3 regions of the Pseudarthrobacter sp. NPDC080039 genome follow, and region 1 is predicted to be linked to each of the others. Evidence: riboswitches for the same ligand, from Rfam matches in the RefSeq annotation. Region 1 holds a riboswitch; each other region holds the start of a gene.
What was found. Region 1 has a riboswitch for cyclic di-AMP ahead of AB0313_RS10620 (glycoside hydrolase family 16 protein). Riboswitches for the same ligand answer to the same signal wherever they lie in the genome.

Region 1 (10,281 bases):
CCAGGGAGGCGCTGGCCCTGTCCCTGTTTACTGCCCTGCTTGCCGGGTTGGGCTTCCTCCGCAACTTCCTTCGCGGCCACGTCCGCACCACCCTCCTCGTGGGGACGCTCGCGGCAACACCCATCATTGGGCTGTTCGGAACGTCCTACGGCGGGGAAGGCAGGCTTCGGGTCTTCATGTTTGCCCTTCCGTGGCTCTCCATCGGCGCAGCCTGGCTCTTCTGGTCCGGCACGCGCCCCGGCAGGAAGGCGGTTGTGGGGGCAGCGTCTGCGATCTCGGTAATGGCGGTGCTCTTTACCACCGTGTATTTCCAGAACGAGGCCAACGTACGGGTACCGGCGGCAGACGTGGCTGCCAGCCGCTGGCTGGATTCGAACGTCCAGCGCGGTGACGCCGTGGTGGAGACCAACTACCACCTGCCGCTGCTCATCGGCTCGCACTACTCCTTCTTCCTCCGCAGCGGCCAAATGGTTTCCGTTGCACCGAAGCTGCACAGCGCGGGCCCGCCCTTTACGGGTGACGACATGCTTGCCTACGTTGACAAGACCCGGGCCGCCGCCAAGCTGAGGCCCTCGGACCGCATCTTCGTGGTGGTCTCCGACCTGCAGCAGCGCACGTCCACCGGCGTTCTCCGGAAGTTCCCCACGGATGTCCTCGTCCCGCTTGAGCATGACCTGAACGTCGCACGGGGCACCGAGCTGGTTTTTGAAAACAAGTCTGTGAGGATTTACGAGGTTACCCGTGCTGACTGGGGAAAATAGGGGACGGGTGTACCAGCTGTCGCTGATCACCGTGACGTCGTTGTCCATCGTCGGGGCTGTCCTGCTGGCGCTTCAGGGGGACTCCTCCAGGGTCACCGAAGCGCCCAGGGGGAACCTGCCCTCGTGGCGCCAGACGATGGTCCAGGACTTCGATGTACCTGCTCCTTTGGGAGCCGTGGGCCAGGTGTACGGCCCCGACATGAGAGGTTATGCCGGGTTTTCCGATTCCTCGGGCTATGGCACGTATACCCCCGACGATGTCCTTTCGGTACACGACGGCTACCTGGACTTCTACCTCCACTATTCGAATAACAGGCCCCGGGTGGCCAGCGCCATACCGTTCGGTTACACCGGCCAGACCTATGGAAGATACTCTGTGCGGTTCCGCTATGACTCCATCCCGGGCTACAAGATCGCGTTCCTCCTGTGGCCTGCCAGCGACAACTGGAACGAGGGGGAAATCGATTGGCCGGAAGGGGGCCTGGACGGATCCCTCTACGGGAACTCCGCGATCAGGGGGACCCGGACGTCCAACGGCATGCAGTTTGATCCCGGTGACCGGAAATACTCTTCGTCCAGCCCGGGCCAGTGGCATGTAGCCACCATCGAATGGAAGCCCGGCCTGGTGCAGTGGTTCCTGGATGACCAACTGGTGGACCAGACAACCAAACCCAAAGGCGTACCCCATACGCCAATGCGCTGGACTCTCCAGGTGGAAACGGCCGACGACGCCACCAGTACTTTTCCCGCGACGGACGTTGCCGGGCACATACAGGTCGATTGGGTGGTGCAGTATGCGTACACACGGTAAACAAGGCTGTGGCCGCCGCTGCGGCTGGAACCGGTTCGGGGGATTGCACCATGGATACGGCAAGTGACCTGCCCGTTCCCCGGGAGCCGGGGAACGCCTCCCGTACAGTCGGGGACGCGGCGCCGGGAAGCGACCAGATCCATCCCGTGGTGGCTAAAGCGTTCCGGGTCCTCGACGCGGCAGGGCTGCCATGGCTCCTGGTCCGGGGCTGGGACGATCTGGCCCTGCCCCGGGGAGACGTGGACATCCTCGTGGACAGCCGGCTCCTTCCCCGGCTGGACGCCTTGATGGCGGACGCGGGGTTCTGCCGCGTCGTGGCCTGGGGCCATGGCAGCCACAGATTCTACTTCTGCTACTCCGCGGACGCAGGCGCGTGGATCAAGCTCGACATTGTCTCGGCCTTGGCGTTCGGCCCCCGCCAGCAGTGGCGTACGTCCTGGGCACCCCGGTGCCTTCGGCGCCGGGTCCGCCATGGCTCCTGCTGGGTGCCGGACCCGTCAGACCAGGCGTGGCTGCTGCTGCTGCACCTTTTCATGGACAAGGGCGGCGTCGCGCAGGAGCGTCAGGAGGGCGCCCGGGCGGCTGCCAGGGTGGCGGCCGACGGCGGCAGGATGGCGGAGTCGGTCAGGCGCAGGGTGGGTGCGGGGCTGGCGACCGACATGTTGAACCTGGTCCTGGCAGGACGGTTCGAGGAAGCGCCCGCCATTGCGGCCCGGATGAGGGCATCCTGGAGTGGCAGTTTCAGCTCCAGGTTCATATCAGCAGTCAACGGAACGTTGAGGCACGCCGGTGCCCGGGTGCAGGGGCACACTCCCTTGTTGGGCGTCATGGCTCCGGACGGGGCCGGTAAAACCACACTGTTGAACGGCCTGCATGCCGACGTTCCCCTGCCCACCAAGTACGTGTACATGGGCCTGTGGGGGGCGGGGCCGTGGGATGCCGTGCTCAACCGGATACCGGGCGGACGAACGGCCAAGAAGGTTTACCGGCTGGTGCGGGGCGGCCTCCTGGCCAGGTTCTACCGGGCCATGGGCAAGGTGGTGCTGATGGATCGCGTGGCGTATGACGCCTTGCTCGGCGGCTCCTCCCGCGGTCCGCTTGCGGCGATCAGCAATGCGCTCGCCCTGGCCGTGATCCCCGCCCCTGATGTCCTTCTGGTGCTCGATGTCCCCGGCGACGTCATGTTTGAGCGGAAGGGCGAACACAGCCCGGAGGTCCTGGAATCGTGGCGGAACGACTACCTCGAGTTGGCCGGCCGGCTCCCCGCCAGCAGGGTGGTCGATGCAGCCCAGCCGGCGGACGTGGTGCAGCGCGTCGCAACCGGCATCGTGTGGGAAATTTTCGCAGGCGGCGCCCAAAAAGCAACAGGTGGCACCCCTCCACCGCCGGCCTCGGCTGCCAGCCGGCTGCCCCAGGCCGGTCCCGCCCCGGAAGCCGTCGCAGGGGAGGCCCTCGCCCTGCATCTTTGGCGGTTCCTGGACTGGCGGTTCCTCCTTCCCGTCCTGCAGCCGCGCGCGCTTGGTTTCGGCGGGAGCCTCAGCCCCGAGGCGCAGGCGGCCCTGCGGCTGCTGGACCCGGAAGCCGTGCGCCTGGCGGACCCGGAAACCGTAGCCGGCGGCAGGACGTGCGACGTGGTGCTGCTCGCCTCGCCCGGCCGTGGCCAGCTTGACAGTGCAGGACTGGCATTGGAGCCCGGAGGCTGGATCTGCGTCGAAGCCAGCCGGTCCCTTCTCCAGCGCTCGGGTCCGCGCACGCTGAGGGGCTGGAAGAGGACGCTGGAACGCCGGGGGTACCGGGACATTGCCCTTTACTGGAACGCACCCAACCGCCAGCGCACTGCACGGCTGGTTCCGGTGCAGTCCCGCGTGTCCATCCGCGACACCCTCGGTTTGCGGAAAGATGTGCGTTTCGGGGCGCTGAAAGCTGCGGCGGTCCATACTGCACTGGCCCTGCGCGTCTTCGACCTCCTGGTGCCGGAGGGCACCATCACGGGGCGCCGGCCCGAAGGGAAGGAGCAGCCGTGAATTTCGTGGACCAGTTCCTGCAAGACCACTATAACGAGTTGGCCCTTGACGGGTACGGCCTGGGGAAGCGCTGGGAGACGCTGCTCCTGACGCCGCGCTTTGCGACCTCACGGCATGTAGTGGCCCTGATCTTCCCTGCCCGGCACACCGAGCCGGCCCTGGTGGTAAAGGTGCCCCGCCAGCCCGGCGACAACACCGGAGTCCGCCGTGAGGCTGCCATGCTGGCCCAACTCTCTGCCGTCGTCGACAGCCCGGGCGCTGGTGTTCCCCGGCTGGTGGGGATCCGGGACATGGGTGCCTACACGGTCCTCGTCGAAACCGCCCTGACCGGGACGCCCCTCGACCCCAGGGCAGTGGCGGCGGACCTTTCCTCCGCCGTAGCCACCGGAACCGAGTTCGTCGGGGCACTTCCCTGCACCCGTCCCGCCGCGGACAACGTGGACTGGTACCAGCGCACGGTCAGGGATCCGCTGGCGGCGCTCGAGGCCTTGTCCGGGCAGGATGCGCAGACCTGTGAACTGGTTGAGCGCACGCACGCCGTCCTCGGGCCTCTTCAGCGCGCGCAACTGCCCGCGGTGATCGAACACGGCGACCTGAGCCACCCCAACCTGCTGGTTAAGCCTGGCGCTCCCCTGCAGGTCATGGATTGGGAACGTTCCCTTACCGGCGGTGTCCCCGGGCACGACCTGGTGTTCTATCTGCAGTACTTAAGCGAGTCCAGTGAACAGGCGTTCGTGAGGGAGGCCCAGCTTGCTGCCTTCGACAAGGCGTTTGGCCACGGCGGTTGGGCGCATGGGCCGCTGTCACTCCACCTGGGAATGAGGGGAGTGGACGAATCACTGTTTCCCCTGCTGGTCATCGCAACCTGGGCCCGGTCCACGGCAACGCTCGCTGACCGCCTGGCGCAGGAAGCCGCACCTGGGCTTTCACAGGGCAACGAGAAAGTGCGCGCCACCCTCCTGGCGGACAGGGACTTCTGGCTGTGGCGGCATGCCCTGGACGCCGCCTAGGGCAAAACCGCAGGACGTGGGAAGCCTCAGGATGACCGGCCCTCTGCGTCGTCCGGCGTTTTCGGGTGGTGCCTGAAAAGGCCGAGTATCTCATCGTGCAGGTCCCGGTAGCCGAAGCGCAGCACAGCGTACGCCACCGCTATGCCGGCAACCACCATGGCAATCAGGGTGGGGACAGGGCCCAGCGCATGCCGGGCCAGGTTCAGAAGCCCCACCAGGGCGACTCCGGCGCCGCACAGCAGGCCGGGGGCGGCGGCCCGCATCAAGCGCCGCACCCTGGTTCCCATCACCTTGGCCGCCACAGCCTGCATGCCGAACGCAAAGACCACGGCGACCACCATCTGGGCGCACGCGACCCCCACTATGCCCCAGCGGGTGGCGAAGACCAGCGCCGGGAGGAGGACGGCAAGCCGGACCACGGAGATCCAGATGGAGAGCCCGGGCCTGCCAAGGGCTTTGTAGACATCATTGGCACCCGCGCCCAGGGACCGGGCCGCCGCGTACAGCGCGAGGAAGACCAGCGGGGTAACCGAGTCATCCCACCGCTGCCCGAACAGGACCGGCACCAGGACCGGTGCCACCACGGCGAGTCCCACTCCTGCCGTAATGCCGTACAGCGCCTGGACAGTGACGCTCTTCAAGTACCCGTCGCGCAGCCGCTGCCGGTCGCCGCGGACCTGCGTATACAGGGGAAACAGGACGGTGGAAAGTACAAAGAACACATTGAGGATCAGTGCTTCGGGCAGGCGGAAGGCAAGGGTGTAAAGGCCCAGCGCGTTGGCGCCAAGCATGATGCCGATGACCAGGTAGTCGACGTCGAAGATCGCCCTGGCCAGCATGGTGCTGCCTGCGACGGGAGCGCCGAAGCGGACATTCTCGGCAATGGCGCTCCTGCTCACGCGCCAGATCTGCCAGGGAGCCTCGTGACGGACCAGGAACCAGCAGGTGGCGGCGTAGGCCACCGATCCTGCGGCTGTTCCCACCGCGAGTGACCAGGCCCCGTGGCCGGTGAAGGCCAGGTAAAGGGTCACCGCTCCCATGGTCGCGGCGCGCAGCACCGGAGCGGCCGTCAGCTGCCGGAACTTGAGGTCGCGGCGCATGATCGCCTCGGGGACGGCTCCGCAAGCGGTGGCCAGCACGGAAACTCCAAGGACCTGTACCAGCGGAGCCACACCGTCCAGCCCGACGAGATCCTCCACGGTGTCCGCCGCAAGCACCGCCGCAACGGCCAGGACCGCCCCCAGGGTGACGGACAGCAGGAGGGCCGAGCGCGCTATGACCTGCGTCCTGGGCAGGTAGACCAGGGCCTGGCCCACGCCGGCGTCGGCAATGGTCTCCGCGTATGCCATAAGTACCAGCGCAAGGGCGACGAGGCCATATTCCGCGGGCGACAGCAGCCGAGCGAGCACCACCGTGGTCACCAGGACGATCACCCTGCCCGAGGCGAAGGCCAGCCCCTGCCACAGGGCTCCCCGGACCCCTTTGCGTTCCAGTTCCCCCGGCGCGTACGTCACGGTTGCCCGTTCGTCGGCGAAAGCCGGCCGGCCGGGGATGGGGAGGCCGCGGCCTCCCGTACTTCCGCCAGGTATTCGCCGGCCACGGTGTCCCATGACCGGACCTCTCCTGCCGGACCTCTCGCCGGAACGGCTGCAGGAGTCCCCTGCGGCAGTTCCGGCGCGGTGAGAAGTTCCACTATCCTGCGGACAAGCCGGTCCCGGCTGCCTTCCACGGTCATCAGCGGGTGCGCGGGCAGTTCCCTGGCCGCCACCGGGGTGGCCACCACGGGCAGCCCTGCAGCGAGGGCTTCCAGCACGGAGTTGCGGATGCCCACGCCATGTTCGTCGGGGAAGACTGCCACGTCCGACCCGTGGAAGACGTCCAGGATGGAGGGAACGTTTGCCAGGACGTCCACCCGCGGGCCGGCCAGTGCCTGGACCGCCGGTGTGGGCCGGCGCCCCGCGATGACAAACCGGGTGTTCGGAACTTCCTGCCACACCCGCGGCGCGATCGTCTTTACCAGAACGGTGGCGCTGTCCACGTTCGGGGCGTAATTCAGGCTGCCGGCAAAGCACACGACGGGTGTGCCACGCTCACGGCGGGTGCGGCTCCCCACCGCAGTTCCGTTGGGGATGCTCCTCACCGGGCGGCCCAGTTTTGCCGCCCACACGGCGGCATCCTGTGCCCCGACGGTCAGGAGGCGTGCCCGCACCGGCAGTTGCCGTTCAGCCCGTGCCGCCAGTTGTTCACGCAGCCGGTAGGCGGGCCGGAGCGTGTGCGCAATGGCGGTGTCCATGCCGGCGCGGATGGACCAGGGATCCACTGTTTGCAGCACAACGGGCCCGGACACCTCGTGGGACAGGAAAAGGGCGTGGGGGCCGTGGATGAGGGTGGCGTCCCTGCCTTGCGACAAACGTGCGGCTGCCGCGCGGGCGGAAGGGGTGTCACGGCGGTGCTTCCCCAGCCCCGCCAGGCCCCCCAGGGAGCGGACAAAGGCTGAAAGTTCTTCCCGGGGGGCCAGTTCGTAGACGGAGTCGCAGCGATCCCTGATTTCTGCAGGTACGGGGACCGGGCCGGAAAAAGTCAGCAGGGTGACGGCAACTTCTGCCGGAAGGTGCAGGATGACCTCGTACGGAATCATCGAGCTTCCGTCCCCAAGTTCCGGATCCCGGTTGGGCACGCTTTCCGTCACGTACAGGAGCCTCATTGCAAGAGTGTAATGGATCACACTTCCCATGGAGCGGTTGCTTTAGGCAACCTTGAGGAAAGCCGCGGGAAAGGGGGCGACGGCGGGAGGTCCCGCCGTCGCCCCCCTCACCCGGTGGTAAGGGGCCGGCTACTGCCAGGCGCGCACGTAGTCCACCAGGACCTGGGACTGGGGTCCGTAGGCGGGGTTGGTGGATGAGGCACCCACATTCAGGACGATGTACTGAGGGGCATTGCCGTCATTGGTGGGATAGGACTTAACTTTGACGCCGTCAAAATACACGTCCGACGAGTTGGCCATCCGGTGCAGCCCGAACGTGTGGTACTCGTTGGCCCAGTTGCCGCCGACGCCACCCTGGTTCTGCGAGCCGGACGACGAGTGGTAGTTAACGGTCATCTTGGCCTGGAGTACCTCGGCGATGTCATTCTCGCCGGTGGCGGGCCAGGACTGTCCCGTGGTCCAGAAGGCGGGCCAGTTGTAGAGCCCGTTGCCGTTGCCCGGGAATTTGATGCGTGCCTCGACATAGCCGGTGGTGAACTGGAAGCCGCTGCCGGCACCGCCCTTGGGGTTGGTGGACACGAGGGCGCCGGACGTGGAAGAGCTGAGCCCCAGGACAAGGTTCCCGTTGGCCACCGAAACGTTGGAGGGGCTGGTGGAGACTTTGTTCATGGTGCCGCAGCCGGGCGAGAACCAGCAGCTGGCCCACTTGGCGCTGTCCAGGCCGTTTCCGTTGAACTCGTCCGCGAAGGTCATGGTCCAGTTGCCGGGAACGCCGGTCGGCATCGGGGTGCCGCTGTTTGCCAGCTGCGCCGCGGCGGGCGCCACGGCGATGGGGGAGTCGCCCGCGGGAGCCGGCCCGGCAGGTGCCGCCGCCGGGGCGGAGGGCTGGGCCGGGGAGGGTGCGGGTGCCGGAGGGGCCTCGACTGCGGGGGCGGGAGCCGGTGCGGCGGAGGGGGGAGCAGTCGCAGTTTGCGGCGTTGCTTCACTGCCGGTGCCGGCGGCGCTGGCCACTCGGGCCACGTCCGCCGTGTCATTGCCCTGGGCAAGGCCGAGGCCAAGGGACGCAGCGCCAAGGAGTGCGGCGGCGAGTCCGGCCGTGAGGGGCAAAGGCAGCCGGCTCACTTTTCGCTTGGCCGCCGGCATTGGCGGGGTGGCGGTGGCAGGGGCGGTTTCATTTTGATAACGGTGCGCCGGGTTCGCGCTGCTTTTAAGGAATGCGGGCATGGGGTTTTACCTCTCAACGCCTGCGGAGTTAGCTGTCGGGTTCGGATGAGGCCATCCGGCCGCCTGGATGCGGCTTCACCCCGAGGGCAGGCGTAAGCCAGGCCCGTGACACTCGGGTCCCCCGCCTCTGCCTGGAAACTTGGTGGATCACGGAGGCGGCAGAGCTGGGCGTCCTCCGGGATTGAGGCCGGCTGGGGGCGGCCCCCCATGACCGTACACGACACGCCGGCGAAAATCACAATTAGGTAACGGGCCTCACGTCCTGGTGTACCGCTCAAGGGGTATCGCTTTCCCGGACGTGACGGGCGGCGGGTTATCCACATAGCCCGGCCAGGGACGCCGCGGCAGGCATCACGGGACTAGCCTTGAGTCAAGCGCGAATCGCCTATCGGGTCCAAATGCACTAGGATATTGAAGTCTGTGCTGCGTCCTGCCCCCGTTCCGGAGGCGAGGCATTGCATGGAATCGCAAATGAACCTCCTGTTACGGAAATGCCGTAACCGCTTAGCCCAAAGGAGGTGGGTTCACATATGCGTCCTTACGAATTGATGGTAATCATCGACCCCGAGGTCGAAGAGCGTACCGTTGAGCCGTCGCTTCAGAAGTTCCTGAACGTCATCACCAACGATGGTGGAACCATCGAGAAGGTTGACATCTGGGGCCGTCGCCGTCTGGCTTACGACATCAAGAAGAAGTCCGAAGGTATCTACGCCGTGGTGAACTTCACTGCCAAGCCGGAGACCGCCAAGGAACTTGACCGCCAGCTGTCTCTTAACGAGACCATCATGCGCACCAAGATCACCCGCCCCGAAGAGCAGAAGGTTGTTGCTGAGTAATTCAGCAATGGTCCTCATTCTTTACCCCGCAGGAAACGCACTCTTCACCCAGGATCGAACAAGGAGGCAGTAGATGGCAGGCGAGACCACCATTACGGTCATCGGTAACCTCACCAATGACCCGGAATTGCGGTTCACACCGTCGGGTTCCGCAGTAGCGAACTTCACCATTGCTTCCACCCCCCGTACCTTTGATCGCCAGTCCAACGAGTGGAAGGACGGGGAGACCCTGTTCCTCCGCGCCGCGGTGTGGCGTGAAGCAGCCGAGAACGTTGCCGAATCCCTGACCAAGGGAATGCGCGTTATCGTGACCGGCCGCCTGAAGAGCCGTTCCTACGAAACAAAAGAAGGCGAAAAGCGCACCGTTATCGAGCTTGAGGTCGACGAAATCGGCCCCAGCCTGCGCTACGCAAATGCCAAGGTCAACCGTACCCAGCGCTCCGGCGGCCAAGGTGGCGGCGGCTTCGGCGGTGGCGGCGGCGGTGGCTTCGGAGGCGGCAACTCTGGTGGAAACCAGGGCGGCAACTCCGGTGGAGGCTGGGGCGGCGGCAACCAGCAGGCTGCACAGGACGATCCCTGGGCCACGCCCGGTGTGTCCAACGCAGGCGGCTGGGGCAACGGCCCCGATTCCGAACCTCCCTTCTAAACCCAAACAACGGCCCGGCGCCGGGACGGCAAGGGTGCGCAACGCACTCAAGCTGCTGCCGCCGTCGGACCACCACCATCCCGTGGATCAATATCCACGGGCTCCCTAGAATAGGAGCTCCACGATGGCTAAGGCTGAACTCCGTAAGCCCAAACCAAAGTCCAACCCCTTGAAGGCCGCTGACATCACTGTCATCGACTACAAGGACGTAGCATTGCTGCGCAAGTTCATCTCCGACCGCGGCAAGATCCGCGCCCGTCGCGTT
Region 2 (10,281 bases), on a different contig from region 1:
CGGCGTTGTTGTCCTGCTGGTCCATGGCTTTCTCCAAGAAGTTGAAACTGCTGGTGGTGATGCTGTTGTCCCAACAGGCTCTGACGGTTTGCTGTGCAGGGGCTGTGCGGCAGACCTAGGCGGCCTGTGACCTTTAAGGGCACCACGGCCGTGAGGCAGCGCTTACCCGAACCACAGGTGGCTAGGCTGGAGCTCACAGCCTGAACACAGCAACGGCAAAGCATCGGCAAACCGACAGATCGGAGAGTTGTCCCATGGCATCCCCGCACCCCATGACCAACAACCTTCCCCAGCTCACTCACCCTGACGGTTCCCCCATCCGAGCCCTTGTGGTGGATGACGAGCCGAGCCTGTCGGAACTCATGAGCATGGGCCTGCGCATGGCCGGATGGTCTGTTGCCGTGGCCGCGGACGGCCCGGCTGCCGTGAAACTGGCCAAGGACTTCCACCCGGACGTGCTGGTGCTCGATGTCATGCTGCCAGGGTTCGACGGCGTGGAACTGCTGGGCAGGATCCGCGCCTTTGCGCCCGAGGTGCCTGCGCTCTTCCTGACCGCCAAGGACGACGTCCAGGACCGCATCGTCGGGCTGGCCGCCGGCGGGGATGACTACGTCACCAAGCCCTTCAGCATGGAGGAAGTCCTGCTGCGCCTGCACCGCCTGGTTCAGCGCTCCGGCGTTGCTGCCATGGATACCGCCGAGCTGGTAGTGGGCGACCTGGTGCTCAACGTGGACACACGCGAAGTGACCCGTGCCGGCGAGGAGATCCAGCTGACGGCCACGCAGTTCGAACTCCTGCGCTACCTGATGGAGAACCCCAAGCGCGTGGTGAGCAAGGCCCAGATCCTTGACCACGTATGGGATTACGACTTCGGCGGCCAGGCGAACATCGTGGAACTGTACATCTCGTACCTCCGCAAGAAGATCGAAGCCAACCACCCGCCGATGATCCACACAGTGCGCGGAGCGGGCTACGTCATCAAGCCCTCAGACTAGCCAAGGAACAGCATGTCCTCGCTCTCCGGTGTTCCCCGGCCCGCCGGCCGGTCCTGGTTCAACCCTTCCACCTGGCACCTCCGTACCCGGCTGATCCTGCTCTCCATGGCCCTCCTGGTGGCGATTTCCAGTGCGATCGGCGTGGTCAGCTATGCCTCCATGGATGTGGTCCTCACCAACCAGCTGGACGCGCAACTGAAGCTGGCATCCCGGGGCCGGCCGCCGGAAGGCAATCCCTCCGGCCGCCCCGATCCCCTGGACGCGCGCGGACAAAGCGTGGGGACGCTCAATGCAAGGGTGGTGGGCGGACAAGTCAGCCGGGAAGCCGGTTATCTTTCCTCTGACGCCACCCGCATAGCCCTGACAAACCGGGACGTTGCCACCTTGCAGGCACTCCCCCACGACGGCGTGCCCGTGGACCGCGAGCTGTCCAATGGCGATTACCGCCTGATGGCAACCGAGACCCCATACGGGGATGTGGTGATCACCGGCCTGCCGCTGGCAATGAAGCAGAGCACCGAGGCTTCACTTGTGCTCACGATGGTCCTGGTGTCGCTCGGCGGCCTTCTCCTGATAGGACTGGCCGGGACGGCCCTGATCCGCCGGACCATGCGGCCGCTGGAACAGCTCTCAGACGTGGCCACCAAAGTCTCCAAACTGCCCCTCGACGCCGGCGAGGTGGCCCTTGCCGTGCGTGTGCCGCCTTCCGCAGCGCATCCCACCACCGAAGTAGGCAGCGTGGGCCATGCCCTGAACCTCATGCTGGACAACGTCTCCAGCGCCCTTGAAGCCCGGCAGCGCAGCGAGATGAAGGTGCGCCAGTTCGTGGCCGATGCCTCGCACGAACTTCGAACACCACTGACGGCCATCCGCGGCTACACCGAGCTGATGCGCATGACCGAAACCCTGACGGACGATGGCCGGAAGTCGCTGGGCCGGGTGCAAAGCCAGTCCGAGCGGATGACCGCGCTGGTGGAGGACCTGCTGCTGCTGGCCCGGCTGGACGAGGGCAAGGACACCGAAACCGCAGACGTGGACCTGACCCAGCTCGTGGTCGAGACCATCAGCGATGAAAAAGTCATGGCGCCGGATCATACCTGGCAGCTGCAGTTGCCCGACGAACCCGTGGTGGTGCGCGGCGACACCACCCAGTTGCACCAGGTCCTGGCCAACCTGCTCTCCAACGCCCGGAAACACACCCCGGCCGGCACCAAGGTTACCGCGGGCGTAATGCGCTCCGCCGACGGGAGCGTGGTGGTGACGGTGACCGACGACGGCCCGGGTATCCCTGCGGAGTTCCAGGGCAGCATCTTCTCCCGCTTTACCCGCGCAGACGCTGCCCGTTCCGGCCAGGGAGGTTCCGGTTCGGAGGGTTCTTCGGGCCTGGGGCTGTCAATCGTGGAATCCATCGTGATGGCCCATGGCGGCACGGTGGAGCTGGTCTCCCGGCCGGGCAGGACCGAGTTCGCGGTGCGGCTTCCCGCGGGCGGCACCGCCCAGGCCTGAAGCGGCGCCACCCCCGGCACCTGTCCGGGTGGGGACAACCCTGGCCGCACTTACACAGGCGCAGCACAGGTTGCGCCTAAAGCCTTCAAATCCGGGAGCGCCACTCTTGATCCATGACGCTCACCGACTCCCCTTCAGGAACCCTGCAGGACGCCGCGGTGGCGCCGCCGGGCATTCCGTCCCGGGGGCGCGCCGTACGGCGCGCCCCCGTGGATACACGCACCACCGCACCGGTCCTCGACGTGACCATCCCGGTCTTCAACGAGGAACGCGACCTCGAGGAATGCCTTCGCCGGCTTCATGCACACCTGGTGGATTCCTTTCCGCACAGTTTCCGGATCACGGTGGCGGACAACGCCAGCACTGACGGCACGCTGAAGATCGCGGAGCGGCTGGCGCGGGAGTTCCCGGAACTGGCTGTGGTCCACCTCGACGAGAAGGGCCGCGGGAACGCGCTGCGGAAAGTGTGGCTTGCCTCCCCGTCCCCGGTGCTGGCCTACATGGATGTGGACCTTTCCACCGATCTCGCCGCGCTGGCACCGCTGCTGGCACCGCTGATTTCGGGGCACTCGGACCTTGCCATCGGCACCCGGCTCACCCGCAACTCGAGGGTTGTCCGCGGCCCCAAGCGGGAGTTCATCTCACGCAGCTACAACCTGATGCTCCACTCCTTCATGGGTGCGCGGTTCAGTGACGCCCAGTGCGGCTTCAAGGCCATCCGCGCCGACGTCGCCCAGCAGATCCTCCCCTACACCGTGGACAACTCCTGGTTCTTTGATACAGAACTCCTGGTCCTGGCCGAGCGGTGCGGACTGCGCGTCCACGAGGTTCCGGTGGACTGGGTCGACGACCCTGACTCCAGTGTGGACGTGGTCCGGACCGCAGTGGCGGACGTCCGCGGAATGGCCCGCCTCACCCGTGACCTGGTGTACGGCCGGATTCCAGTTCCGGAACTGCGCGCAGCGCTGGCGCGGGGCCCGCTCCCGGCATCCTCCCGGGCCGACGAGCAAACGCCCGGCAGCAGCCTGTTCGGCCAGCTGGTCCGGTTCGCCGTCATCGGCGCCGCCTCCACCCTGGCCTACCTGCTGATTTTCCTGTTCTGCCGCGGCTTCATGGACCCGCAACTGGCAAACTTCCTGGCGCTGCTGATCACCGCGGTGGCCAATACCGGCGCCAACCGGCGCTTCACGTTCGGCATCCAGGGCGGGAACCCGGTCCGGCACCACTTCGAGGGCCTGATAGTGTTCGGCATCGGCCTGCTGCTCACTTCCGGCGCGTTGGCCCTGGTGCACAGCACGACGACGCCGGACCGGTGGTTGGAAGTCGTCACCGTGGTGGCGGCGAACCTCGCAGCCACCGCGGCCCGGTTCCTGCTGTTCCGGCTATGGGTCTTCCGTGAACGCACACCCCGCGGGCAGTCGGCCGCCGCAGGCGGCCCCAGCCCCACCAACCTCAACACTTCAGCCACCTCCACAGAAACGGCAGCATCATGACCTCCACCATCGAAACGGCGGGTGGCGGTTCCACCGCTGTCCCCCAGCCCCCAGCGGGCGAACCGGCCGTGGCCCCTCAACCCGCGGCACAGCCCGCAGCGCCCCGGACCGAAGCGGCCCATCCTGACCGGCGCTGGACACGTTACGCCTTCGGCAGCCAGCCCCGCTGGGTCCGTCCTTCAGCAGCCGCTCTCCTGGTGGCCACCGGGATCCTCTACCTCTGGAACCTCGCGGCCACCGGTTTTGGGAACTCCTTCTACGCGGCAGCCATCCAGGCCGGCACCAAGGACTGGACAGCGTTCCTCTTCGGGTCACTGGACGCCGGCAACGCCATCACGGTCGACAAGCCGCCCGCGGCACTGTGGATTCCGGCCCTCGCAGGACGGATCTTCGGATTCTCGCCGCTCAGCATGCTGGTGCCGGAGGCACTCATGGGCGTGGCCGCCGTCGGCATCCTCTACCTGACCGTCAAGCGGGTCTCGGGACCGGCTGCCGGCCTGGTGGCCGGCGGCGCCCTGGCCCTGACGCCCGTTGCGGCGCTGATGTTCAAGTTCAACAACCCGGACGCCATGCTCACCCTGTGCCTGGTGCTGGGAGCGTACTTCACTACCCGGGCCATCGAACGTGCCGGCTGGAAGTGGCTTGTTGCAGCAGGAGCCGTGATCGGCCTGGCGTTCCTCGCCAAGATGCTGCAGGGCTTCCTGGTCGTTCCGGCGCTGGGGCTCGCCTACCTGTGGGCCGCGCCCACCACGCTGGGCAGGCGGGTGGCGCATCTGTTCGGCGCACTGGGCGGAATACTCGTCGTGGCCGGCAGCTACGTTGCCCTTTTCCAGCTGACCCCTGCCTCGGACCGTCCGTATATGGCCGGGTCCACCACCAACAGCTTCCTTGAACTGACTTTCGGCTACAACGGCCTGGCCCGGATCACCGGGTCCGGCGAAGGCATGCCCGGCGGTGGCGCCGGAGGTGCTGCCGGAGGGCCGGGAGGCAGCTTCGGGGGCGGCAACGGCGGATTCGGCGGTGCGGCCGGCGTGCTGCGGATGTTCGGGACAAGCTTTGGCGGCGAAGTCTCCTGGCTCCTGCCCGCCGCCCTGATCCTGCTGGTGGCCGGGCTGTGGTTCACGCGCCGTGAGGCACGCACTTCACCGGGCCGGGGCGCGCTGGTCCTGTGGGGCGGCTGGTTCCTGGTCACCGCCGGAGTCTTGAGCTTCATGAGCGGAATAGTCCACCCCTACTACTCCGTGGCGCTCGCACCGGCGATCGCGGCACTGGTAGGCATTGGCTCAGTGGAACTTTGGCGCGGCCGCCAATCCTGGGCTGCCCGGATCGTCCTGGCCGTGACCGTCCTCGGCACCTCGGTGTGGTCCGCAGTCCTGCTCGGCCGCGATGCATCGTGGCTGCCTTGGCTCCGTGTGACCATCATCGTCCTCGGCGTCCTCGCCGCAGCGGCAATCCTGCTGCGCCTCGACGCAGGGCGCACCACCGGACGGTTCCGGCGCGCGGGTGCGGCCGCCGTCGTCGTCATATCGCTTCTTGCCGGGGGACTTGGGTCCGCCGCCTGGACCCTTGCCACTGCTGCGACCGCACATGCCGGTTCCATTCCGACGTCGGGGCCGGCGGGTTCGTCGGCGGGCGGCTTTGGAAACCGTGCCGCGGGCTTCCGCGGCGACCGCACCGACGGCAGGGATGCAGCTGCAGGCACTGACGGGGCAACCACCGGCACCGACGGGTTCGATCCCGCCAACGGATTTGGTGGTCCGGCCAACGGCGCCGACCCGGCTGCCGGTGGTCCGGGTGGCGCGGCGGGTGGACCCGGCGGTGAGGGACCCGCGGACGCCGCCGTGACCGCACTGCTCTCGTCCACCACCACCAAATGGTCCGCGATCGTCTCCGGCGCCAGCCAGGCGGCAAGCCTGGAACTTGCCACCAACACCAACGTCATTGCGCTGGGCGGCTGGAACGGCGGGGACCCCTACCCCACCCTCGCGCAGTTCCAGGACATGGTGGCCAAAGGCCAGATCGGCTACTTCATCCAGGGCGGCGGCATGGGCGGCCGCGGCATGGGTGGCCGGGGCGGCAACTCCGAGGTGGCCGCGTGGGTCCAGGCCAACTTCCAGGCCGAGACCGTCGGCAGCTCCACCGTGTACAAACTCACCAAGTAGGACGCGATGACCAGCCATTCCCCAACCCATGCAACTGCACTCCGAACCGCCCCCGGACACCGGGTTCCTGCACCACGTGCAGCCTCTGCCGGCGTCGTGCACGACCCCCAGGCACTCCGCCGGCGGCTTGAACTGGCGGCAGTACTGGCTGGCACCGCAGTGTTGTACCTGTGGAACCTTGGGGCCTCAGGCTGGGCAAACGCGTTCTATTCGGCGGCAGCCCAGGCCGGATCACAGGACTGGGCTGCCTGGTTCTTCGGTTCCTCCGACGCCGCGAACTCCATCACGGTGGACAAGCCGCCGGCCTCCCTGTGGGTCATGGGGCTGTCGGTCCGGCTCTTCGGCCTGAGCTCCTGGAGCATCCTGGTTCCCCAAGCGCTCATGGGGGTGGGGACGGCATGGCTGCTCTATCTGGCTGTGCGCCGGACGGCCGCGCCGGCAACCGGCGATGCCCGGCTGGCGCACCGGGCGGGCCTGCTGGCCGCGGCGGTCCTGGCCCTTACCCCGGTTGCCACGCTGATGTTCCGGTTCAACAACCCGGATGCGCTGCTGGTGCTGCTCATGACCGCTGCCGCCTACGCTGTCCTCCGCGCCGTGCAGGACGACAGGCTGCGCTGGCTTCTGCTGGCCGGCGTGTTCCTGGGCTTCGGATTCCTGGCCAAGCAGTTGCAGGTGCTGCTGGTGGTTCCCGGTTTCGCGCTGGCCTATGCAGTGGCGGGGCCGGGCAGGTTGCCCCGGCGGCTGCTCCGGCTGGGAGCTGCAGGGGCGGCCATGGTGGCCTCGGCCGGATGGTGGTTGCTGGCCGTTGAGCTGACGCCGGCCGGCATGCGGCCGTACATCGGCGGATCACAAAACAACTCCATCCTGGAACTTACCCTCGGCTACAACGGGCTGGGCCGGTTGACCGGCGAGGAGACGGGCAGCGTGGGCGGCGGCAACGGCTGGGGCATTCCCGGCCTGCTGCGGATGTTCGGCAGCGAGTTCGGTGGCCAGATCGCCTGGCTTCTGCCGTCAGCCCTGATCCTCGCGGGGGGCCTGTTGTGGGTGGGACGCCGCGCCCCCCGCACTGATGCCGTCCGTGCCTCTGTCATCATCTGGGGCTCATGGGTCCTGGTCACGGGGTTGGTGTTCAGCTTCATGGCGGGCATCATCCACCCCTACTACGCGGTGGCACTGGCACCGGGGATCGCCGGGCTGGCCGGCCTGGGCGCCGTCCTTCTGTGGCAGCACCGGCAGCAGGCCGTTGCAGCTTCCCTCCTCGCTGCAGCCGTAGCGGCAGCGGGCCTCATGGCCTTCTACCTTCTGGGTACCACGACCGCCTATGGCCCGTGGCTGCGCTGGGTGGTCCTGCTGGGAGGGCTGGCCGCCGCAGCAGGCGCAGGACTCACGAGCTTCCTGCGCCCGCGTTCCCTCCAACGGACGACGGCGGCGCTCGCCATCGCAGCGTCGCTCGCCGGACCGTTGGCCTACTCCATCACGACGGCGGCGACCGCCCATAGCGGAGCAATCGTCAGCGCGGGGCCTGTGCAGGGCTTCGGCCCCGGCGGTGCCGGCGCAGGCGGGCGCGGAGGCGCTCCTGGCGGAACCGGCGGGACCCGGCAGCCGGCCGCCCCTGGCGGCATCAGGCAACAGGGCACCTTCAGCGGCGCAGCACAGGGCGGAACCGGATTTGGCGGCGGAGCCGGCTTCGCCGGTGGCCGCGGCGGCGGCATGGGCGGGCTCCTGGGCGCGCCCACCCCGTCCGCCGACCTCGTGGCGGCGCTGAAGGACGGCGCGTCCAACTACACGTGGTCCGCAGCAGTGGTGGGTTCCAACAACGCGGCCGGTTACCAGCTGGCGACGGAACTGCCGGTGATGGCGGTCGGCGGCTTCAACGGCACCGATCCCTCGCCTACCCTGGCGGAATTCCAGGACCTGGTGGCGCAGGGGAAAATCCACTACTTCATCGCGGGTGGAACCATGCGCTCCAGCAGCGGATCCGATGCCGCTGCACAGATAGCGCAGTGGGTGGCGCACAACTTTGCGCCACAGAGCATCGGCGGCACCACGGTCTACCTGCTGGCGAGGTAACGGGCAGGTCTCCTCGCCGCATTGCGCCTGCCCCGCGAAGACGGTGCAGGCGCAATGCGGCGCGCCCGAGCGCGTGACTTCCGTTACCTAAATGTGACTTTCGCGCGATCTTCCTGTACCGTCGATTGGGTGCGGTCCGCGTTCGGGCCGCATATCCCGGGTTGACGCCAAGCTCTGCCGCTTCCCCGGATTCCCGATTGAGCAACGGCAGAGGCGGGGGACCCACCGTCCCGGGCAATGAATGCCCTTGGGGTTAAGCCAGTACGTGATCTTTCCGTACAGCCGGATGCCCTCATCCGAACCCGACAGCTAACTCCGCAGGTGTGAGAGGCGATCAATCATGTCCAAGAACAAGGCAGAAGCACGCCTGCATGCCAAGGCTAAACACCGGGCCGCGCAGCGGGCAAAGAAGACAACCCTCGGCCAGCGCGCCGGGATCCTCGCAGCATCCTGTGCGGTGCTGGTGGGGGTAGGCGCAGCAGGTCAGGCAACCAGCAGCATGACTCCGGTGTCATCCACCGGGTCCAACTCTTCCACCGCTGCGTCCGATGCCCAAATGAGTATCGAGAAAAGCGAAATCCGTTCCAACCCGGCAACGAACCCGGCTCCGGCCGCCATCAGCGTGGCACCGCAGGCGGCCGAACCAGCTCCCGCGGCCGCCCCTGCGGCACCTGCTCCCGCCCCTGCCCCACCGGCGCCGGCGCCCGCTCCCGCACCCGAGCCGGCACCCGCCGTCGCGATTAACGATCCTGCCGGTGCCCAGGCCTACGCTGCCGGCCAACTGTCCTCTTTTGGCTGGGGCCCGGACCAGATGCAGTGCCTGCAGACGCTGTGGACCAAGGAATCCGATTGGACCACCACGGCCACCAATGCCAGCAGCGGCGCATACGGCATCGTCCAGTCCCTGCCTGCCGAAAAGATGGCAACGTTCGGCGCGGACTACCTCACCAACTACCGCACCCAGATCAACTGGGGACTGGACTACATCAAGAAGAGCTACCAGTCGCCTTGCGGAGCCCTGAACTTCCACCTGGCACACAACTGGTACTAGGCACTCCCGGACCGGGGACATTCCGGCAGCTAACGGCGGGCCGCATCACCACGATGCGGGCCGCCGTTTGCCTTAAGGCGCGGCCCCCGCCCCGCCCTGCCCCGCGCCCCGGCCCGCATTCCGCCACGGGATGTACTGGACCGACCACTTATTCCCGTCCGGATCGGCGAAATACACGAAATGGCCCCAGGGAAGCACCTCGATATCACTGACGTCCACACCATTGCTCTTCAGTTGGTCGTGCGCCGCGTGGATGTCGTCGACCACCAGCTGGAGGTTGGTTCCCGTGCCGGCAGGGGCGTCAAGGAGCCCTTCGCCCATGCTGATGGAGCAGGCCGAGCCGGGCGGCGTCAGCTGCACAAAGCGGATGTTGTCGGATGGCCGCTCGTCGTAGTCCGCGTTGAAGCCCACCTTGTTGACGTAGAAGTCCTTGGCGCGGTCAACGCCCGTGACGGGAACGTACACAAGTTCGAGTTTCCAGTCCATGCGCACAGGCTAGCGGCAGGGACAGCTTCCAGAAAGGGTGAAAACTACCCTGCGATGCCGTAGAGGCGGTCACCGGCGTCACCGAGGCCCGGAACGATGTAGGACTTCTCGTTGAGCTTCTCGTCGATCGAAGCCAGAACGACGTGAACGTTGGCACCGGACAGCTCCTCCTCCAGGCGGGCCAGTCCTTCCGGGGCCGCCAGCAGGCAAATGCACGTGACGTCGGACGCCCCGCGCTTGAACAGGAACTTGATGGCTTCCCGCAGGGTGCCGCCGGTGGCGAGCATGGGATCCAGGACGAAGACCTGGCGCCCGGTCAGGTCTTCCGGAAGGCGCTCCGCATAGGTGATGATGTCCAGCGTCTCCTCGTCCCGGGCCATGCCCAGGAAGCCCACCTCAGCGGTGGGGACCAGCTTGGTCATGCCCTCCAGCATTCCAAGGCCGGCGCGCAGGATGGGGACCACCAGCGGGGTGGGCTTGGTGAAGGCCGTGCCAATGGTGGTGCTGACCGGCGTCTC
Region 3 (10,281 bases), on a different contig from region 1:
GAGCGCGCCCCTGCGCAGGAGCCCAAGCGCTTCAGCCCAGGAGCGCGCTCCAGTCCACGGGTTCGTTTGCGGCCGGCTTGCCTTTGGTTTGTCCGGTCCGGGCATTGCTTCGCGGTTTCGGTTTCGCCGGCTTTTCCTGCGCCCCCTGGATCGGTGGCCCCCAAGGCAGGGCAAAGGCAGGCACCGCCTCACCCAGCTGCACACCGTGCGGCGGCACCACCAGGACACCGTCGGCAGCGGCCAGCCCGCGCATCATCCCGGGCCCTGTGTGCTGTGCCGGGGCGGCCATGCCGTACAGCAGGCGGAAGGGCATGAGCCTGGTACGGCCGGGGTCGGGTTCGATCATCGTCCCGCAGGGAACTTCCTCCACCGCGGGCATTGCACGGTGGCCCAGGGCGGCGAGCAGCGGGGCGCCTACGGTGGAGAGGGCCATCATGGCTGCCAGGGGGTTGCCGGGCAGCCCCAGGACAAAGCGCCCGTCCGGAAGTTCGGCGAGGACCGCGGGATGGCCCGGCCGCATGGCCACGCCGTCGATGACCAGCCGGCCGCCAAGTTCAGCCACTGCGCGCCGGAGGTGGTCCGTTCCCGAACGGCCAGTACCCCCGGTGGTGATGACGACGTCGGCAGGCAGGTCGGGTGCGTCCGGCAGCCCCGGCACCACGTCTTCGAGCGCTGCGAGCCATTCACCATACGAGTCGCCGATCCGCTGTTGTCCCGCAGGAATGCCTCCCAGCATGGAAACGACATCAGGCAATTGCGGGCCGAACGTGTCGCGCACCTGTCCGGGGGCAGGGGTACCGCGTTCCACCACCTCGGCCCCGGTCAGCACCAGGCGCACCACGGGCTTTCCCTGGACCTGCACTTCGTCGTAGCCGGCCAGGGCTGCCAATGCCAGATGGGCGGGGTTGAGTTCTACCCCTGCCTTGACCAGGATGTCCCCTTCAAGGGCTTCCTCCCCGGCCTTCCTGATGTGTTCGCCGGCGCGGGGCTCCCCTGGCCGCGCCTTGCCCCCGGTCATCAGGACAGGCAGGCCGTCATCGTCCCGGCCAAGGACGGCGCTCTCCGTCCGGAGGACTGCCTTGCCGCCGGGAGGGATCAGCCCTCCCGTGGCTATGGGACTCGCCTGGTGCGGCGCCAACCTGGTACCAGGCTCCACCGGAATCCACGGGCCGCTTCCATTAACCACCCAGCCGTCCATCGCCGAAGAAGCGTAATGCGGCATGTCCTGACGTGCCACGATGTCCTGGTCCAGCCTGCGGCCCAGGGCCGCCCCCAATGCCACGGGCCCAGAAGGGATGGGAGTGGCGGCGTCGTATGCCGCTCGCCTTGCCTCTTCCCACGTGTGGGCAGCGTGATGGTGGGCAGTGTGATGGGGTTCAGCTTCGCCGTGGCCGGCATCCACTGACGCTGCCCCGTCGATGCTGGCTTCTGCAGGTCCGGATTCTCCGGCCGGGACTGACGCTTCCGTCCCCGGCGGAACCTGGGGACGGCTCAGGGGTCCTGCCGTCATTCGCCGGGAGTCCCGGCGGTGGCTTCCTTGCCGTAATCAGCTGCCAGGGAACGCGCTACGGCCAGCGCCGAATCCATGGAAGCGGAGTCCATTTCCCTGCCCGGGGCAGCGGCCAGGCCCGCGGCGAAGCCGGCAATGAAGGTGGTGAGCGGAGCTGCAGGCCGGACGACGGCATGGGCGGCGACGCCTGCAAGTGACAGCACCGCATTGACGTCCACCTGGACGTCCTCAAGCTTGTAGGCCTGGAGGAGCGCCCTGCACCACTCTTCCAGCGTTTCGTCCTGGCTTTTCACGTATTGCCTCCCACGTTAGCTCCGCCTGCGCGCCGGTCCTGGCTTCCGCGCTGGTTCCCGGCGGCGATCCCCAGCGCGGCAGCATCCTCCCAGGTATCCACATCGGAGGTGGACCCGGCGGGGACTGTGACTAGCTGCACGTCCAGACTAGCAAGGAGCGCACGGACGGACGCGTTGACCAAAGCTTTGCGTGCGGCCAACTCCCTGCATGCCCTGTTTAACTCTTCCGTGCTATAAAAAGCTGCCAAGGGCTGGACCCTGCCGCCCTCGTCCCTGGCCATGACGCCCCGGCCGGCGGCTCCCCCGGCCAGTGCCGGGTCAGGGCAGTCGGCAAGTGCGTCGCGCAGTGCTGACACGGCCCCGGCCGCCAGCGGCATGTCGCAGGCCAGCACCAGGGTGTGCGGTGCCGGTTCCGCATTGTCCGCAAGGGTGGCCAGGCCGGCGGCGATGGCAGCTGCGGGGCCGGCAAATGGTGGTTCCTCCCGGCAGGTCAGCAGGCCGGACGCCCAGGACGGCGGAGCGAGAGGGGCTTCGGTAGAGTCGCTGGCCCGCAGAAAATCAATTCCGCCTACCACGACAGTTCGGCGGGCGCCCGCCGACGCAGCCACGGCGCGCTCCAGCAGCGTCTGGCCCCGGAAGACCAGCGACTGCTTGGGGACGCCACCCAACCGCGAAGAACGTCCACCAGCCAGGACCAGGGCATCAAAAACCAGCCTGCTCGCTTCCATTCACCCAGCCTAGCGACCAGACGCTCCGCTGGCCGCAGGACCAGACGCTCCGCTGGCCGCAGGAGGGGTCAGGCAGCGCGCTCGGGAAGCAGGAAGGGATCCCATGCCGGGGTTGGCTTCTCGAGTTCCTTGATCTGCCAAATCGTTCCCCGCGGCGGCTCGGGCACAAACCGCAGGGTCCAACCCATCTCAGCAGGGGTGTGGTCACCCTTGACGTTGTTGCAGCGCAGGCAGGCGGCCACCAGATTCTCCCACGAATCGGCCCCGCCACGTGACTTTGGGTGCACGTGGTCGATCGTGTGCGCCGCCTTACCGCAGTACGCACATTTGTGTCCATCGCGCCGGAGCACGCCCCTGCGGCTGACCGCCGTGGAGTGGTTATACCGGGGCCGGATGTATCTGTTGAGGAGGATCACGGACGGGCGCCCAAGGACGTCGGTTGGGCCCACGACGGGGTCGTCCCCTTCGGCCACAACGCTCGCCTTGCCCGTGAGCACAAGCACCAGCGCCCGGCGGAAGGTGATTACCGCCAGCGGTTCATATCCAGCATTCAGAACGAGAGTGCGCATGCACTTACCTCTTCACGGCCGCACCCGTCAGGGGCACGAGGGCCGGCTGCCCTCGGCATGTCCGGGCTATGGATCGACATCACAAGAGTAAACAAAGAAGTGCAAAATCAGGTAATCGCCCACTCGGCGGGCCTCTCCGGCGACTTGGCGGCCGGGGCGGGAGGTCGAGTGAACGCGACCGGCCGGGAGATTTTAACGACAAAAGGACCCCTGCCTCATTGGCAGGGGTCCCCGCGGCGATCCTTTGGCCGGCGTCCGTTCAGGCCGGCAGCGGGAATGCCTAGCTGACGCGGATGAAGACGGGGCCGGAACCGACGTTGGCGCTGAACACCACGGTCTGGTTTCCGTTGAAGCCGCCGTGGACAGCCATGCCGTTACCGGCGTACACAGCGATGTGGGCCATTCCGGAGCCGCCGTTGGCGTAGTAGATGAGGTCGCCCGGCTGCGCCTCGGCTGCACTGACCGTGCGGCCCAGGGAGAGGTAACCGGCAGGCCAGTCGTGGAAGTGGATTCCGACGGCAGCCAGGGAGTTGGTGACCAGCATGGTGCAGTCCTGCACCACGCCCAACTGGGCGTAGGCCGCGGCCAGGATGGCAGCACCCTTGCCACTGGCGGAAGGGTGGGCGGCAGGAGCGGCCGGAGCAGAGGCAAGCGTGGCCGTGACCTTCGGAGCGGCAGCCGGCTGGGCTGCGGGGGCAGCTTCCTGCACCGCAACCTGGGGCTCGGGCTCAGCGACGGGAGCCGGCGTCGTGGTCACAGCCGGCTTCTCGAAGCTGATGGCGATGGTGGAAGCCGCAGAAATCGGCGCGTCGACGGCGGATTCAACTTCCATGGCGGACGCCGGCGCGGAATCACGCTTGGCGTTGGCATCAGCGGCATTTGCGGCGATGCCGCTGGTCAGGACCAGACCGGAAGCGGCGGCAATCACAGCGGCCTGACGGCCCATTCCGCCGGCGTTGTCGGTGACAGCCTTGGCGATAACAGCGATTGAGTTGGTTTTGGTGACCTCGGCGCGGTGCCGTGCGGTAGCACGAGTCGTCATCAGTTCTCTCTTTCGTTTTTCCTCAGGCGGCTGTGGCCGGGCAGAGGGAGTTGGACCCGCCGGCATCTTGGGGGCATGCCGGCGCGTCCCGAACGGGGGTTAGCTATTAGGAAACGCGGATGAAGACGGGGCCGGAACCGACGTTGGCGCTGAACACCACGGTCTGGTTTCCGTTGAAGCCGCCGTGGACAGCCATGCCGTTACCGGCGTACACAGCGATGTGGGCCATTCCGGAGCCGCCGTTGGCGTAGTAGATGAGGTCGCCCGGCTGCGCCTCGGCTGCACTGACCGTGCGGCCCAGGGAGAGGTAACCGGCAGGCCAGTCGTGGAAGTGGATTCCGACGGCGGCCAGGGAGTTGGTGACCAGCATGGTGCAGTCCTGCATCACGCCCAGCTGGGCGTAGGCCGCGGCCAGGATGGCAGCACCCTTGCCGCTGGCGGAAGGCTGTGCGGCAGGAGCAGAGCCGGTGGCAACGGCTGCCGTGACCTTTGCACCCGCAGCCGGCTGGGCTGCGGGGGCAGCTTCCTGCACGGCGACCTGGGGCTCGGGAGCCGGAGCAGCGGTGGTCTTGACGGTGGGCCGTTCAAAGGAAACCGTGGCGGTGGGGGCGGCGGTCACGGCGAGCGACGTCTGCGCCGAACCGGACTCGGTGGAAGCGGAGACACCGGCAGTGGTGTCAGCTGCAGTGGCCGGCAGGCCCATGCTCAGAACCAGGCCCGATGCGGCGGCCACAACGGCAGCCTGGCGCCCTACGGTTCCGGCGTTTGCAGTCATGGCCCTGGATACGGCATCCAAGGGGTTGGTGCGCACCGTTTGGGCACGGTGGCGCGCAGAATGATGGCGTGAAGACACGAAGGTAGCCTCTCCCAATGCCTGCGAGGTGAGCTGTCGGATTCGGATGGGAGTCACCCGGTCACAAGCTTCCTGGGAAGCTTGTGACTTAACCCCAAGGCCTTCTGGAGAGAAGGCCAAAAATTGGTTCCCCCGCCCCTGCCAGACGATGAAATGCGAACGGACCTTGAGCGGTGGCAGAGTTAGGCAATCCACTCAAGAGCGTCAACTTCGGAAAAGTTGACGCAAGTTAGACGGTACAGGAGTTCTGCTTGAATGTCACATTCAGGTCACGGCACGTTACCCGGATCTGAGAGTTGGCAATCATACGGTTACAGCCAACCCATCGGATCGACCACTTCGCCGTTCACCTGGACCTCAAAGTGCAGATGGCATCCCGTGGAGGCGCCTGTGGTACCACTCAGGGCCACAACGTCTCCCCTGGACACGGTCTGCCCCACCTTGACGTTGAAGGACGACAGGTGGTTGTAGGTGGTCTCCAGCCCGTTGCCGTGGTCTATGACCACACGGTTTCCGCCGCCGAACTGGTGCCAGCCTGCGAAAGTCACGGTTCCCGTTGCGGCAGCCATAACAGGCGTCCCGCATTGGGCCACGAAGTCCTGCCCGCGGTGGAAGTCGCCGGCGCCTCCGGTAATGGGGCTGACCCGGTAACCGAAGGGGGAGGCGGTCACAAGCGAGGCGAGCGGTGCCGAGAGCGTGCCGGCGGAAGCCGCGCGGGTCACGGAGCCGGCCGACTGGGCGCTGAGGAGCTGCTTGAGCTTCCCGTCCGGGTCCGCCTGGGTCACCACTGCAGAGCGGCTGAAATCGATTTGAGCGCCAATATCCGCGGAAATCTGGGGTTGCGGACTGACCGACGATGCCGCCAGGGGGGCGGAGCCGGCCGCATCCGTCGCCATAACCGGACTCGTGGCGGGCATGGCGACTGTCAGGGCTAGACCGGTGGCGGCAAGGGCAATCCCGGCCTTCTGGCCTATGCCGCTGGCGGCGGCAAACTCCGTCATCTGCCGGAACGGACCCCGCCTGCGCCGGGCATCGCGGTGGAGGTCGCGGGGGCGCTCCGTTGCGGCACCTTCGACAATCCGGGCTGCCGAAGGGGGGCCGGCCGCGCGGCGGCGTCCCCTGGGGGTCTGCGTGGTCAAGAAGGGTTCCTCTCTGGAGAAGCCTGCGGAGTTAGCTGTCGGATTCGGGTCAGAGAGATCAAAGACCCGGCCCGCCACCGGCAAGCTTCGGCACAGGGGTATTCCCGGAAGAATCCTTCACTGGAGAGGCTTGCTGCTGACGGACTTCACCCCAAGGCAGTCCCCCGCTGCCGGTTGTGGTTCCCCCGCCTCTGCCAGTTACGACTCGTTCACCTGATCCGCTGGCAGAGCTCGGCTCCGGATCAGGTAACGCTTAAGTATCAACGATTGCTTCCACTATAGGGGCTAAAGACCCTAGGTAACAATTCCGTTATCTTTGCGTGGAAGGGCTGTCACGGGGTATGAACTGCCCCGGTCAGGACTGGCGGACGGCGACGAAAACATGGGCTGCGACCTCCGGCGGGAGTTCCAGTGCGCCTTCAATACCCGGCACCCGGACGGAGATGTAGTCGCCTACACGCTCAAGCGCCACGGCAGCGCCGGGCCGGATGCCACCTTCGTCCAGTTGTGCCAGCAGTTCCGGCTCCACCTGGATCGGTTCGGCCAGCCGGCTGATGGTTACCCCGGAGGCAGGGCCGTAGTTCTTCATCGCTTCCACGAGGCTGATGGCGCCATCGGCAAAGCCGGGTCCCGGTTGTCCGCCGAGGGCTGCGAGCCCCGGAATGGGATTGCCGTACGGAGACTCAGTGGGCCGGTCCAGCATCTCGTAGATCCGCCGCTCCACCCGCTCGCTCATGACGTGCTCCCAGCGGCAGGCCTCGTCGTGGACGTAGGCCCAGTCCAGACCAATGACGTCGGCAAGCAGGCGTTCGGCCAACCTGTGCTTCCGCATTACCTCGGTGGCCCGCTTGCGGCCCGTGTCCGTCAGTTCCAGGTGCCTGTCGCCGGAGACCACCACGAGTCCGTCACGTTCCATCCTGCCGATGGTCTGGGAAACCGTGGGCCCGGAGTGGCGCAGACGCTCGGCGATACGGGCCCGCAGGGCAACGATGTTCTCTTCCTCAAGCTCCAGGATGGTCCTGAGGTACATCTCCGTAGTGTCGATCAGATCCGTCATCCAGCTCAGCTCCTCGAGCGCAGTACCTTGCGTTGTCCCACCGTACCGCCTGTTCCCGCGAGGTAGTCCGGGGAAAAGCTTAGCCTATTTTGACTTACTCCGAATAGCCGAGGGTGTCCTGTCTCAGTGTCTGGACTTTGAAGCAGCCGGTTCCCGCGCGCCGCGACTATTCAGGCAGAATGGGAGGGCCAACAGCGCAGCCGCCGCCGACGGCAACCCTTCACCAGACCGTCCGGACCAAAGCCCCCGTCCCTGCCGAATTGGAGCACCTGTGAGCGACACCAGCATCACGATCCCTGCCAACCTCCTGCCTAAAGACGGGCGGTTTGGGGCCGGCCCGTCAAAGGTCCGGCAGGAACAGATCGATGCCCTGGCCGCAGCATCCAAGACCATTCTGGGCACCTCCCACCGCCAGGCACCGGTGAAGAACCTGGTGGGGTCCATCCGTGAAGGATTGAGCCAGTTCTTCCGCGCCCCGGAGGGCTACGAGGTGGTCCTCGGCGTTGGCGGCTCCACCGCGTTCTGGGATGTCGCGAGCTTCGGCCTCGTGGAGAAGAAAGCCCAGCACCTGTCCTTTGGCGAGTTCGGGTCGAAGTTCGCTGCAGCCACCAACAAGGCACCCTTCCTGGACGCATCGTCCATCATCAAGTCCGAACCGGGCACGCGGCCCGCAGCCCAGGCGGAGTCCGGCGTGGACGTCTACGCCTGGCCGCAGAATGAGACCTCAACGGGCGTTGCCGCCCCGGTCCGGCGGGTGTCCGGAGCCGACGAGGGCTCGCTGGTCCTGATTGATGCCACCTCGGCTGCCGGCGGCCTGGACGTGGACGTTGCCCAAAGCGATGTCTACTACTTCGCGCCCCAGAAGAATTTCGCCTCAGACGGCGGCCTGTGGCTCGGCCTCTTCTCCCCCGCCGCCCTGGATCGCGCCGCCCGCATCAAAGCCGGCGGCCGCTGGATCCCGGACTTCCTGGACCTCCAGACGGCCATCGACAATTCCCGCCTGAACCAGACCTACAACACGCCTTCGCTGTCCACCCTGGTAACCCTGGACGCCCAGGTCCAGTGGCTGAACGCAAGCGGCGGCCTGGACTTTGCGGCGGCCCGCACCGCCGATTCGGCCGGCCGGATCTACAGCTGGGCGGAAGCGTCCGAATTTGCCGCCCCGTTCGTGGCCAAGCCCGAGGAACGCTCCAACGTCATTGCCACCATCGACTTCGACGAATCGGTGGATGCTGCCACCGTGGCGAAGGTCCTGCGCACCAACGGCATCGTGGACACCGAGCCCTACCGCAAGCTGGGCCGCAACCAGCTGCGCATCGCCACCTTCGTGGCCATCGAGCCCGACGACGTGTCGGCTCTGCTGGCCAGCATCGACTATGTGGTGGGCGAACTGCGCAAGTAGCAGCCGGTTAACGTACGACGGCGCCGCCCGGGTTGGTCCCGGGCGGCGCCGTTTGCGTGTGGTCAGGAAGTCCTTGCCCCGTCCGAAGGCTCCGCGCCGTCGTCGGACCGCCCTTCGTCCGCAGACCCATCTCCCACTGCGGAGGATTCTTCCTGCTGTCCGTCCTCGGGTTCCTGCTGCTGCTCGTCCTCGGGTCGGACGCGTTCAGCCCACGGCACCCACTCCGGCGCAAGGATGGAATCCTCGGACGGGAGCAGGCCCAGCTCGTTGACCGTGACCACCTTGGAGCGCGAGTTGCGGGTCAGTACCGCGTACCACTGCCAGCCGGCGTAACCGGGCAACCGGGACTCGAACAGGTGGGTGACCAGCCGGTCCCCTTCGCTCTTGGCAGCCAGGTGCGCTCCGACCGTGGCGGCGGGCGTGATGCTTTCCACCGCGGTCCGGGCAGCATCAACCGCAGCGGCCAGGAAGGCGTCCGGTTTGCCCGTACGCCAGACCGGCACGCCTGCCTTGCGCTTGGGCGGAGTCTTGGCACCCTGCTCCTGCACTGGCGTGCCCGGCTGGTCAGATTGGGGATTCATCGGCGCTTAGACGTCCAGCTCGTCGGCAACCTTGCGCAGGGCGGCCGCGATGGCCTTGCCCTTGTTGCCATCCGGGTACTTGCCCTTGGACAGGGTCCCGGAAAGGTTGTCCAGGACGGTCACCAGGTCCTGCACCAGCGGAGCGAGGTCCTTGGCGCTGGGGCGCTTGGCCTTGGCAATGGACGGGGTCTTGTCCAGCACCCGCAGGCCCAGCGCCTGGGCCCCCTTGCGGCCATCCGCCACGCCAAACTCCACCCGGGTTCCGGCCTTCAACTCCGTTACGCCCTCGGGCAGCGACGACTTCGGCAGGAATACCTCCTGGCCGTCTTCCCCCGCCAGGAACCCAAAGCCCTTATCCTTGTCATACCACTTGACCTTGCCGGTAGGCACGTAATCAACCTTCTTCGTTCTGTCATGAGACACGGCCGCCTGCCACCGCATCCGCATTGTTGTGCGGGTTCAAGGTATGGCACGCGCAAACCGTGTTGGTCTGTATCCTTCAAGGTTATCCTGCCGCGTGCCCAGTTCATGCTTCCGAAGGCATTGTTCCGCCCCAGGCGCAAGGCACGCAGCCCCCGCCCGCAGGCCCGGCTTCGCTGGCAGCCACCTGGCCGCTGTAGCGTTACGACCATGACCTCCTTGCGTTACCGGCGGCCGCTGATGGTCCTTGCCGCTGTTATTGCCGTGCTTTCCCTTGTGGCCGTGGGAACCGTCATGGCCCTTGCGTTCGCCGGGTCCGCGGCCCCGACGTGGATCACCTATGCCGCCCTCTACGGACTGCCGGTGGCCTTCATCCTGATGCTCCTGCTGGTCCTGGACGGTGTGGCAGCCCGGCGCCGGTCCGGAAGGGCCGGGCAGCGGTAACGTTGGACTGATGTCCCTTATTCGTGCGCTCGGCAAGGACCTGGAGGCACGCACCGACGATTCGCTGCGTGCCCTCTTCGCCGCGCGGCCGGACCTGATTTCCCCCTCTGTTCCGGACTTCGCCGCCCTGGCCGCACGCGCCACTTCCCGGGTCAGCGTCCAGCGGGCGCTTGAGCGGCTCAACCGGCCACAGATGCAGGTCCTGGAAACCCTGCACCTGTGCACCAACACCGACACCGGGCA

Region 2: linked by a shared signal. The riboswitch ahead of AB0313_RS12795 (hypothetical protein) and the one ahead of AB0313_RS10620 (glycoside hydrolase family 16 protein) in region 1 are both predicted to bind cyclic di-AMP.
Region 3: linked by a shared signal. The riboswitch ahead of AB0313_RS13530 (peptidoglycan DD-metalloendopeptidase family protein) and the one ahead of AB0313_RS10620 (glycoside hydrolase family 16 protein) in region 1 are both predicted to bind cyclic di-AMP.

The regions. Positions count from the first base shown of each region.
Region 1 covers NZ_JBFBKY010000007.1:124,267-134,547, reverse strand. Annotated here, with positions in the region: gene AB0313_RS10650 (hypothetical protein) at 1-761, shown strand, start outside; gene AB0313_RS10645 (glycoside hydrolase family 16 protein) at 769-1,572, shown strand; gene AB0313_RS10640 (hypothetical protein) at 1,623-3,596, shown strand; gene AB0313_RS10635 (aminoglycoside phosphotransferase family protein) at 3,593-4,606, shown strand; gene AB0313_RS10630 (lipopolysaccharide biosynthesis protein) at 4,633-6,120, opposite strand; gene AB0313_RS10625 (glycosyltransferase) at 6,117-7,295, opposite strand; gene AB0313_RS10620 (glycoside hydrolase family 16 protein) at 7,440-8,534, opposite strand; cyclic di-AMP (ydaO/yuaA leader) riboswitch at 8,540-8,689, opposite strand; gene rpsF (30S ribosomal protein S6) at 9,065-9,370, shown strand; gene AB0313_RS10610 (single-stranded DNA-binding protein) at 9,444-10,016, shown strand; gene rpsR (30S ribosomal protein S18) at 10,141-10,281, shown strand, end outside.
Region 2 covers NZ_JBFBKY010000010.1:32,985-43,265, reverse strand. Annotated here, with positions in the region: gene AB0313_RS12825 (hypothetical protein) at 1-25, opposite strand, end outside; gene AB0313_RS12820 (response regulator transcription factor) at 255-995, shown strand; gene AB0313_RS12815 (HAMP domain-containing sensor histidine kinase) at 1,008-2,501, shown strand; gene AB0313_RS12810 (bifunctional glycosyltransferase family 2/GtrA family protein) at 2,615-3,994, shown strand; gene AB0313_RS12805 (glycosyltransferase family 39 protein) at 3,991-6,156, shown strand; gene AB0313_RS12800 (glycosyltransferase family 39 protein) at 6,163-8,226, shown strand; cyclic di-AMP (ydaO/yuaA leader) riboswitch at 8,400-8,561, shown strand; gene AB0313_RS12795 (hypothetical protein) at 8,567-9,277, shown strand; gene AB0313_RS12790 (glyoxalase superfamily protein) at 9,350-9,763, opposite strand; gene upp (uracil phosphoribosyltransferase) at 9,808-10,281, opposite strand, start outside.
Region 3 covers NZ_JBFBKY010000011.1:80,017-90,297, forward strand. Annotated here, with positions in the region: gene AB0313_RS13500 (molybdopterin-binding protein) at 32-1,510, opposite strand; gene AB0313_RS13505 (DUF6457 domain-containing protein) at 1,507-1,803, opposite strand; gene AB0313_RS13510 (NTP transferase domain-containing protein) at 1,800-2,531, opposite strand; gene AB0313_RS13515 (HNH endonuclease) at 2,600-3,100, opposite strand; gene AB0313_RS13520 (NlpC/P60 family protein) at 3,381-4,142, opposite strand; gene AB0313_RS13525 (NlpC/P60 family protein) at 4,249-4,917, opposite strand; cyclic di-AMP (ydaO/yuaA leader) riboswitch at 5,000-5,194, opposite strand; gene AB0313_RS13530 (peptidoglycan DD-metalloendopeptidase family protein) at 5,307-6,134, opposite strand; cyclic di-AMP (ydaO/yuaA leader) riboswitch at 6,139-6,381, opposite strand; gene AB0313_RS13535 (metal-dependent transcriptional regulator) at 6,490-7,191, opposite strand; gene serC (phosphoserine transaminase) at 7,463-8,593, shown strand; gene AB0313_RS13545 (DUF3027 domain-containing protein) at 8,656-9,174, opposite strand; gene AB0313_RS13550 (cold shock domain-containing protein) at 9,181-9,564, opposite strand; gene AB0313_RS13555 (hypothetical protein) at 9,805-10,038, shown strand; gene AB0313_RS13560 (helicase-associated domain-containing protein) at 10,049-10,281, shown strand, end outside.